Regions from separate parts of the Ancylobacter sp. GW821-FHT10E12 genome, predicted to be linked through region 1. Evidence: predicted binding sites of a transcription regulator. Region 1 holds the regulator's gene; the other holds the start of a gene.
What was found. The regulator HrcA, encoded in region 1, represses chaperone genes, less so after heat shock. The targets are predictions, from matches to a motif close to GTTAGCACTCNCNNNNNGNGAGTGCTAAC.

Region 1 (4,461 bases):
GAGGGCGGCGAACGGCGTGCCCTCCTCGATGGTGAGCTGGTAGAGCGAGAGATGCTCGCAGCCCTCGGCGATCGCGCGTTCCAGTTCGCGCGCCCAATCCTCCGGCTTCTGGCCGGGCCGGGCATAGATAAGGTCGAACGATACCCGCTCGAAGGCCGAGCGGGCGATAGCGACAGCGTCCAGAGCCTCGGCGGCGCTGTGCATGCGCCCGAGCGCCTTCAGCGAGGCGTCGTCCAGCGCCTGCACGCCGAGCGAGACGCGGTTGACCCCGGCGGCGCGATAGCCGCGGAAGCGGCCGGCCTCGACACTGGTGGGATTGGCCTCCAGCGTCACTTCGGCGCGCGCATCGAGCGGCCAGGCGGCGTCGATGGCGTTGAGAATGCCCTCCACCGTCGCCGGCGCCATCAGCGAGGGAGTTCCTCCGCCGAAGAACACGCTCGCTGTGCGGCGCTGGCCGATCCGCTCGCGCACATGCGCGATCTCGGCGCGGAAGGCGGCAAGGAACCGCGCTTCGTCCGGCGGCGCGTGCCGGACATGGGAATTGAAGTCGCAATAGGGACATTTGGCGCGACAGAACGGCCAATGCACATAGACGCCGAAGCCGGGATCGAGCGGCGGCGCGGCAAGGACCTTGCCCGCCCGATGCGCCGCCCGATGCGCGGCCTCAGTCAAAATGCGCCCCGAGACAGGCCTCGGCCAGCGCGATGAAGGCGCGGGCGCGGTGCGACAGGCCGCGACCCAGCGGCGGCATGCCGTGCTTCTCCTCGCCGGTCATCTCGCCGAAGACGCGCGTATGACCGTCCGGCAGGAACATCGGGTCGTAGCCGTGGCCGGAATTGCCGCGCGGCGGCCAGACCAGCTCGCCGGCCACCACGCCCTCGAAATCCTCGACATGGCCGTCCGGCCAAGCAATGCACAGCGCCGAGATGAAATAGCCGCGGCGCTGGAACGGCTCGACGGCATCCACCTTGCGCAGTTCCTCCTCCACCCTGGCCATGGCGAGGCCCCAGTCGCGCTCCGGCCCGGCCCAGCGGGCGGTGTAGAGTCCCGGCGCGCCGCCGAGCGCCTCGACGCACAGGCCGGAATCGTCGGCAAAGGCCGGCAGGCCGGTGAGCTCGCAGGCCGAGCGCGCCTTGATGCGGGCGTTCTCGGCGAAGGTGAGCCCGGTCTCCTCCGGTTCCGGCAAGCCGAGGTCGCCGGCGGAAACCGGTTCGACGCCATAAGGCTCCATCAGCCCGCGCATCTCGATGAGCTTGCCGGGATTGTGGGTGGCGATCACCACCCGGCCGGTGAGGCGACGATGCAGCTGGTTGGCGAACGCGTCCATGGCTCAGGCCACCGCCATCTTCTGAAGGTCGACCAGCCGGCCGATGCCTTTGCGGGCGAGACCGAGCATGGCGTTGAATTCCTCCTCCGTGAAGGGGGTCTTCTCCGCCGTGCCCTGCACCTCGACGAAGCCGCCGGTACCGGTCATCACGAAATTCACGTCGGTATCGGCGTCAGAATCCTCGGCATAGTCGAGATCGAGCCGCGGCTCGCCCTGGACGATGCCGCAGGACACCGCCGCCACATGGTCGCGCAGCGGGATCGCCGGGATCATGCTGCGCGCCTTCATCCAGGAAAGGCAGTCATACAGCGCGATCCAGGCACCGGTGATCGAGGCGGTGCGGGTGCCGCCATCGGCCTGGATGACGTCGCAATCGACGGTGATCTGGCGCTCGCCGAGCTTTTCGAGATCGACCACCGCCCGCAGCGAGCGGCCGATCAGCCGCTGGATCTCCTGGGTGCGGCCGGAGGGCTTGCCGGCGGTCGCCTCGCGGCGGGTGCGCTCGTGGGTGGCGCGCGGCAGCATGCCGTATTCGGCGGTGACCCAGCCGCGGCCCTGCCCCTTGAGCCAGGGCGGCAGCCGCTCTTCCAGCGTCGCCGCCACGAGGACATGGGTCTCGCCGAATTTCACCAGGCAGGAGCCCTCGGCATGGCGCAGCACACCGCGCTCGAAGCTGACGGCCCGCATCTCGTCGGAGGCGCGGCGGGACGGACGCATGGTGATGTCTCCATTGCTGACGGGCGCCCCTTGTAAGGGGCAGCGCCCGACAATCGCAAGCGCTTAAAGCCTGTGCCTTGTATGGGTCGGCGCGAAGGCCGATTATATGTTTCACATGAAACGCCTTTCCGGCGAAACGAGCGCTGCCATGCCCCTCGATCCGCTTCTGGCCTCCAGCTCCCCCTCGCTCGCCAAGCTCGACGAGCGCTCGCGGGAGATTTTCCGGCAGATCGTCGAAACCTATCTCGCCACCGGCGAGCCGGCGGGCTCGCGCAACATCTCGCGCCTCATTCCGATGACGCTGTCGCCGGCGTCGGTGCGCAACGTCATGGCGGATCTCGAAGCCGCCGGCCTCATCTTCGCGCCGCATACCAGCGCCGGGCGGCTGCCGACCGAGCGCGGACTGCGCTTCTTCGTCGATTCGCTCCTGGAGATCGGCGACGTCTCGGAGGAGGAACGCAACGCCATCGAGGTGCAGGTGAACGCGGCCGCCCGCGCGCAGACGGTGGACGGCGTGCTGGCGGAAGCCTCCAACATGCTCTCCGGCCTGTCGCGCGGCGCCGGCGTCGTCACCACCACCAAGAGCGACGCGCGGCTCAAGCACATGGAATTCGTACCGCTCGACGCGACGCGGGCACTGCTCATCCTCGTCTCGGACGACGGCGAGGTCGAGAACCGCCTGGTGCCGCTGCCCGCCGGCCTGCCCTCCTCCGCCCTGGTGGAGGCGACGAATTTCCTCAATTCGCGCACCCGCGGACGAACCCTCTCCGAATTGCGCGTCGAGGTGGAGCGCACGCTCGCCGCCCGCCGCGCCGAACTCGACGAGGTGACCGCCCGCGTCGTCGCCGCCGGCCTCGCCTCCTGGTCGGGCGGCGACAAGGCGGAACGCCGGCTGATCGTGCGCGGCCAGACCAAGCTGCTGCAGGATCTCCGGGCGATCGAGGATCTCGAGCGGGTGCGGCTGCTGTTCGACGATCTCGAGGCCAAGCAGGAGGTCGTCGACCTGCTCGGGCGGGCGGAGGACGCGCAGGGACTGCGCATCTTCATCGGCTCGGAGAACAAATTGTTCTCGCTTTCCGGATCCTCCACCATCGTCGCCCCCTATCGCGACGGCCAGGGCCGGGTGGTCGGCGTGCTCGGCGTCATCGGGCCGACACGGCTGAACTATGCCCGCATCGTGCCGATGGTCGATTTCACCGCGCGGGTGGTGAGCCGGGTTCTGGCTGGCACCGGCATCGACGCGGCTTGATTTTTTGCCGCCATCACCCGATATGGCGGGCGCATGCGGGTGCGACGGCAACCGCAAATCCATTCCTCCGACGAGGCAGTCATGACCGAAGACAACCACAAGCCGGCGGACGCTTCCGATGAGATCGCCGGCACCCCGAGCGAAGAGACCGTCGGCGGTGCCGCTGAAGCCGCCGAGGAGGCCTTTGCCGCCGAGCGCGAGCGCTACGAGGCGGAAATCGCCGCGCTGAAGGACAAGTTCCTGCGCGCCTTCGCCGAAGCCGACAATGTCCGCCGGCGCGCCGAGCGCGAAGTCGCCGATGCCAAGCTTTACGGCATCACCGGATTCGCCCGCGACGTGCTGTCGCTCGGCGACGATTTCGAACGCGCCCTCGGGGTGATCGACGCGGAGGCCCGCGCCAACGCCGACGGCACGCTGAAGACCCTGCTCGACGGCATCGAGCTGACGGCGCGCAGCCTCAACCAGACGCTCACCAAGCATGGCGTCGCCCGCATCGAGGCGGAGGGCACCCGCTTCGACCCCAATCTGCACCAGGCGATGTTCGAGGTGCCGAATCAGGAGGTGCCGTCCGGCACCGTCGTGCAGGTGATCCAGCCGGGCTTCACCATCGGCGGGCGCGTGCTGCGCCCGGCGCTGGTAGGCGTATCCAAGGGCGGTCCGAAGGCCGCCCCGGCCGAATCGCAGGCCAGCGAGGGCTGACAGGCCCGAATCGCCGGACCGCCGGGATACAGCTCGCGGCGGCCCGGCTGCGCGTCAGCGCAGCTCCAACCCGTCGCGCAGAGCCCGCAGGCTGTCGAAGTCGCGGGCGAAATCATCCGCCGGCAGCACGCCCACCATGCGGACATAGGCGCTGCGGCCGAAGCGCATCCATTGCGCCACCTTGACCGGCTTGCCGGTCTGCAGGTCGACGGCATTGGCGACGATCTCGATGCCGGGCTGACCGCCGATGCGAAGCGGGCCGCCGCGCTCGATCCTGAGGTCCTTCACACCCGGCACCGAGGCGACCGCGCGCTTGGCGAGGCTTTCGCGCTCGTCCTCGCCGACCTCGCCGGGCACCACGCCGGCGATGAAGATCGGCCGGCCGGCTTCCGGCGCATCCCCTTCGCCCTTCGCCAGCAGCACCGCCGAATTGCCGAGCACCTTCATCACCCGGAAGCCCTCCAGCGAC
Region 2 (4,461 bases), on a different contig from region 1:
CTCCGCCCTGAGGCTCGTGTATTGTGTGGACGGAGCCGATCCGGTTGTGCTCGAACTTCCGGCCGGGTGCGTCATGTCAATCTCGGGTACGATGACGTAATGAGCAACGTCCCGGCGCGCGCATATCGGCCGCGTGATCCTCATGGACGGACAGGAGACAGGCCAGAGCGATCGGCTGTTGACTGGTCAGCGCAATCTCACAGCCGCAACGGATCAGGATGCAAAGGTCTCGGCGAATATTGACCGCCTACCGGAAATCGGCGGCGGTCAGGATGTAAGAGGTGCGGCGACCGTTCGAATAGGCCCTAGACGCGGCGCGATAAATGGATGCGCGAAAGGCATCGAAAGCGGAAAGGCACTTCGTTTCCAGTGTTTCCGACATGGGTAATTCGGTGGTCGACTTCACCAGCGCGTCGATCTCGACGAAGAACGGAACCTCGAACATACCGTCATATCCGGTGAACCGGACGACGTTGCGCGTGCCGTCGAAGCTGCGGCTCGGGTTCGGAAAAGCCAGTGTCATGACTGCCATGCCACGGTTTCAGACAAACCCGTCCAGCCGTCAGTTGCCATTCTGGCATCGTGGCGTTTCATGCCGCGAGGAAGCGAGAAATTGGCGCCGCGCGTGACGCTCGACCGGCTGAGGTCCATCCGCGTCGAACCATGTGCCCGCGCCGGAAAATCCATGACGACATGATGGACATGTCGGAAACGATACAACGGGTTGTCGCGGCCGCGCTCATCGTCGGTGGAGGCACGGCCGGGCGCGCCGCCTTCATTTTCCCAGATGTCGATCGAAATGGCCTTCCGGCTCCGTACGGCTTTATTGCTATGGTCGTTCATGGCGATGGCTTTCTTTATTGCCCGAGGCCGATGTCGAGCATGCAGGAGTAGAGCGTCCTGCCGTTCGCGTCAGTGATCGTCAGTGCGTCCGGTCGCTGCGGCATGTCGAGGGTTTGCGCCAGCGCCAGCGCCAACTCGATCGCAGCATCGAGATCAACCGCTTCCTCCATCTCGCACCCGACGACCGCGTGCGCGTCGTCCTGCTGCCGGGTGCGATAGAATTCGATCACAATCTTCATCGATATCCGTTTCTCGGCATGTCGGCTGTCAGCTCCGTGCCTTGCCACGCGGTGCAACGGCTGTAGCTGCCAGCTTCATTTGCGTCTCGAACCGACCGTCGGACTTGGAAGCAGCCATTTCCTTCTTCGGCTTCCGGATCTCGCGGCTGCTGCGCTTCTGTCCCTTAGCCATGGCTGAAGGTCTGTTCGAGAAGCGCGGCGCCCTCGCCCAGCTTCGCGGGAGCGACCGGCTGCAGGTTGTCTTCCGTCGTCACCCGCTCGTAGTGCTCGTTCTCATTGTGGATGCGGTACTGCAGCGCGTTTCCGTAAGGCGGCAGCGTGGCTGTGATGCGGTAGATGTCCCCGTATTTCGAAGGATGCATGCCGAATCCGCCCTTCAGCTGAACGGACTGCCCGATTGCGAAGAGATGAGTTTCGCTGTCGCGCCGGGCCGGAGGAGTGCTGCGAAGCGGAGTGGTCGCGGTCATATTGCTTGTGGTCCTTTTCAAGGGTGGTTTGGCAGGCCGCCAGATTGTTCGGCGGCAGCGTCTGTATTGAACGCCCCAGGGCGAACGCCGCCGGGTACCCGGATGGAAAGACGGCGCTTTGCACAGTGGAACAGGGGGTACGTAAATATCCGTTATGTCCCTGGCATCGCTCGATTCGAAACGGTGCTCGATGCTGCCAGTACATCCGTGGTCAGCGCAGGGCTCATCCAGATTCGAACAACCCAACATGCGCCCAAAAGGCGTCACGCATTCGCTGTCGAGAACTTGGTGATGTTTGGCGGGTTCAGGTCTCTGACACCGCGAAAGCCAACTCGGCCAAATCAACGAGTTCTATCGATACGCCTAAACCGCGATTCAAGCAAGCCGAACCCTCTGCGGGAAACAATCCGGATCGCCAAATTCTCGGACATTAAAATAAAACGAGTGAAAATTCGTCCTTAGGCTGTCTGACTCGGGAAAAAATTCAATTGATCGCGAGAGAAATTCACGTCGAATATTTTTCAAATATTTCGTGATCGATGAATTATAATTTTGGCACTCCTATCCCTAGAGTGCCAAAGGCGCTATATAGATCCTGCGGTCGCCCTGTAGGCAGGCCGCGGAAAGAACCCAATGACATTTCGACCCCTCCACGACCGCGTCGTCATACGGCGTGCGGAAGGCGATCTGCTATCCAAGGGCGGGATCATCATTCCCGACACGGCGAAGGAGAAGCCCTCGCAGGGCGAAGTCGTCGCCGTCGGTCCCGGCACACGCGATGAAAGCGGCAAGCTGGCCCCGCTCGACGTGGCGGCTGGAGACCTCATCCTGTTCGGGAAATGGTCCGGCACCGAGGTGAAGATAGACGGCGAAGATCTCCTGATCATGAAGGAAGCCGACATCCTGGGCATCGTCGAGAAGACCGAAGCGGCCACCAAGAAGGCCGCCTGACCGGTCGATTTCCGATCCCACTCCCCGAGACCGAACTGGACGAACATCATGTCTGCCAAGGAAATCAGATTTTCCACCGACGCCCGCAACCGCATGCTGCGCGGCGTCGAATTGCTCAACAACGCCGTCAAGGTGACGTTGGGCCCGAAGGGCCGCAACGTCATCATCGACAAGTCCTATGGCGCGCCGCGCATCACCAAGGACGGCGTCACCGTCGCTAAGGAGATCGAGCTTGAGGACAAGTTCGAGAACATGGGCGCGCAGATGGTGCGCGAGGTCGCCTCCAAGACCAACGACCTCGCCGGTGACGGCACCACGACGGCAACCGTGCTTGCCGCCTCTATCCTGCGCGAAGGCGCCAAGCTGGTCGCCGCCGGGATGAACCCGATGGACCTCAAGCGCGGCATCGATCTCGGCGTGGCTGAGGTCGTCAAGGAAATCCGGGCCCGCGCCCGGAAAGTCGGATCCTCGGCCGAGATCGCCCAGGTCGGCACCATTGCCGCCAATGGCGATGCCGCCGTTGGCGAGATGATCGCCAGGGCGATGGACAAGGTCGGCAAGGAGGGCGTCATCACCGTCGAGGAAGCCAAGACCGCCGAGACCGAGCTCGACGTCGTCGAAGGCATGCAGTTCGACCGCGGCTACCTCTCCCCTTATTTCATCACCAACACCGAGAAGATGCGCGTGGAGCTGGAGGACCCCTACGTCCTCATCCACGAGAAGAAGCTCGGCAATCTGCAGGGGCTGCTGCCGATCCTCGAAGCCGTGGTGCAGACCGGCAGGCCGTTGCTGGTCATCTCCGAGGATGTCGAGGGCGAGGCGCTGGCCACGCTGGTCGTCAACAAGCTGCGCGGCGGCCTGAAGGTCGCGGCGGTGAAGGCGCCCGGCTTCGGCGATCGCCGCAAGGCCGTGCTGGAGGACATCGCGGTTCTCACGGCCGGCCAGGTGATCTCCGAGGATCTCGGCATCAAGCTCGAGAATGTCACCATCGACATGCTCGGCCGGGCCAAGCGCGTACTGATCGAGAAGGAGACGACGACGATCATCGACGGCGCCGGCAAGAAGAAGAACATCGAGGCTCGCATCGCCCAGCTCAAGACGCAGGTCGAGGAGACCACCTCGGAGTACGACAAGGAAAAGCTGCAGGAACGGCTGGCGAAGCTGGCCGGCGGCGTCGCGGTGATCCGGGTCGGCGGCGCCACCGAGATCGAGGTGAAGGAGAAGAAAGACCGCATCGACGATGCGCTGAACGCGACCCGCGCCGCAGTCGAGGAAGGCATCGTGCCGGGCGGCGGGGTGGCACTGCTGCGCGCAAGGTCGACCCTGAAATCGCTGACGGGCGCCAATGCCGACGTGACGGCCGGCATCCTGATCGTGCTCAGGGCACTTGAGGCGCCGATCCGGCAGATCGCCGAGAACGCTGGCGTGGAAGGCTCGATCGTGGTGGGCAAGCTCACCGACGGCAAGGATCACAATCAGGGCTTCGACGCGCAGACGGAGACCTATGTCGACATGATCAAGGCCGGCATCGTCGATCCCGCCAAGGTCGTACGCACCGCCTTGCAGGACGCCGGCTCGATCGCCGCGCTGCTGATTACCGCCGAAGCGATGATCGTCGATATTCCCGCCAAGGAAACCGCGGCGCCGGTCGGCAATGGCGGCATGGGATACTGAGCGCAGTGCCTGAATCGCTCGGCCGCGGCACGGCCGGGCGGCGGAATTCCACCATCAATCGACAAGGGAGACTTCCAATGGCCATGCAAAGCAGCGGCAGGACATCGATCGGCCAGCGTTTCGAGAACTACAAGCCCTCCAAGGCAATCCTCGTCTGGGCCTGCCTCGCCACCGCGACCGCCACGATGATCGTCGGATTCAACTGGGGCGGCTGGGTGACCGGCGGCACGTCACGCGCGGTCGCTGCCACGGCGGGTGATGTCGCGCGTGGAGAACTGGCCTCCGCC

Region 2: the regulator HrcA is predicted to act here: its motif matches at 2,101-2,129, upstream of AC1RU4_RS12710 (co-chaperone GroES).

The regions. Positions count from the first base shown of each region.
Region 1 covers NZ_JBXASN010000005.1:207,957-212,417, forward strand. Annotated here, with positions in the region: gene hemW (radical SAM family heme chaperone HemW) at 1-672, opposite strand, end outside; gene rdgB (RdgB/HAM1 family non-canonical purine NTP pyrophosphatase) at 665-1,327, opposite strand; gene rph (ribonuclease PH) at 1,331-2,044, opposite strand; gene hrcA (heat-inducible transcriptional repressor HrcA) at 2,193-3,293, shown strand; gene grpE (nucleotide exchange factor GrpE) at 3,375-3,992, shown strand; gene AC1RU4_RS08775 (hypothetical protein) at 4,047-4,461, opposite strand, start outside.
Region 2 covers NZ_JBXASN010000008.1:108,287-112,747, forward strand. Annotated here, with positions in the region: gene AC1RU4_RS12690 (DUF1488 family protein) at 248-523, opposite strand; gene AC1RU4_RS12695 (hypothetical protein) at 520-843, opposite strand; gene AC1RU4_RS12700 (hypothetical protein) at 858-1,082, opposite strand; gene AC1RU4_RS12705 (hypothetical protein) at 1,247-1,549, opposite strand; gene AC1RU4_RS12710 (co-chaperone GroES) at 2,183-2,500, shown strand; gene groL (chaperonin GroEL) at 2,549-4,174, shown strand; gene AC1RU4_RS12720 (hypothetical protein) at 4,252-4,461, shown strand, end outside.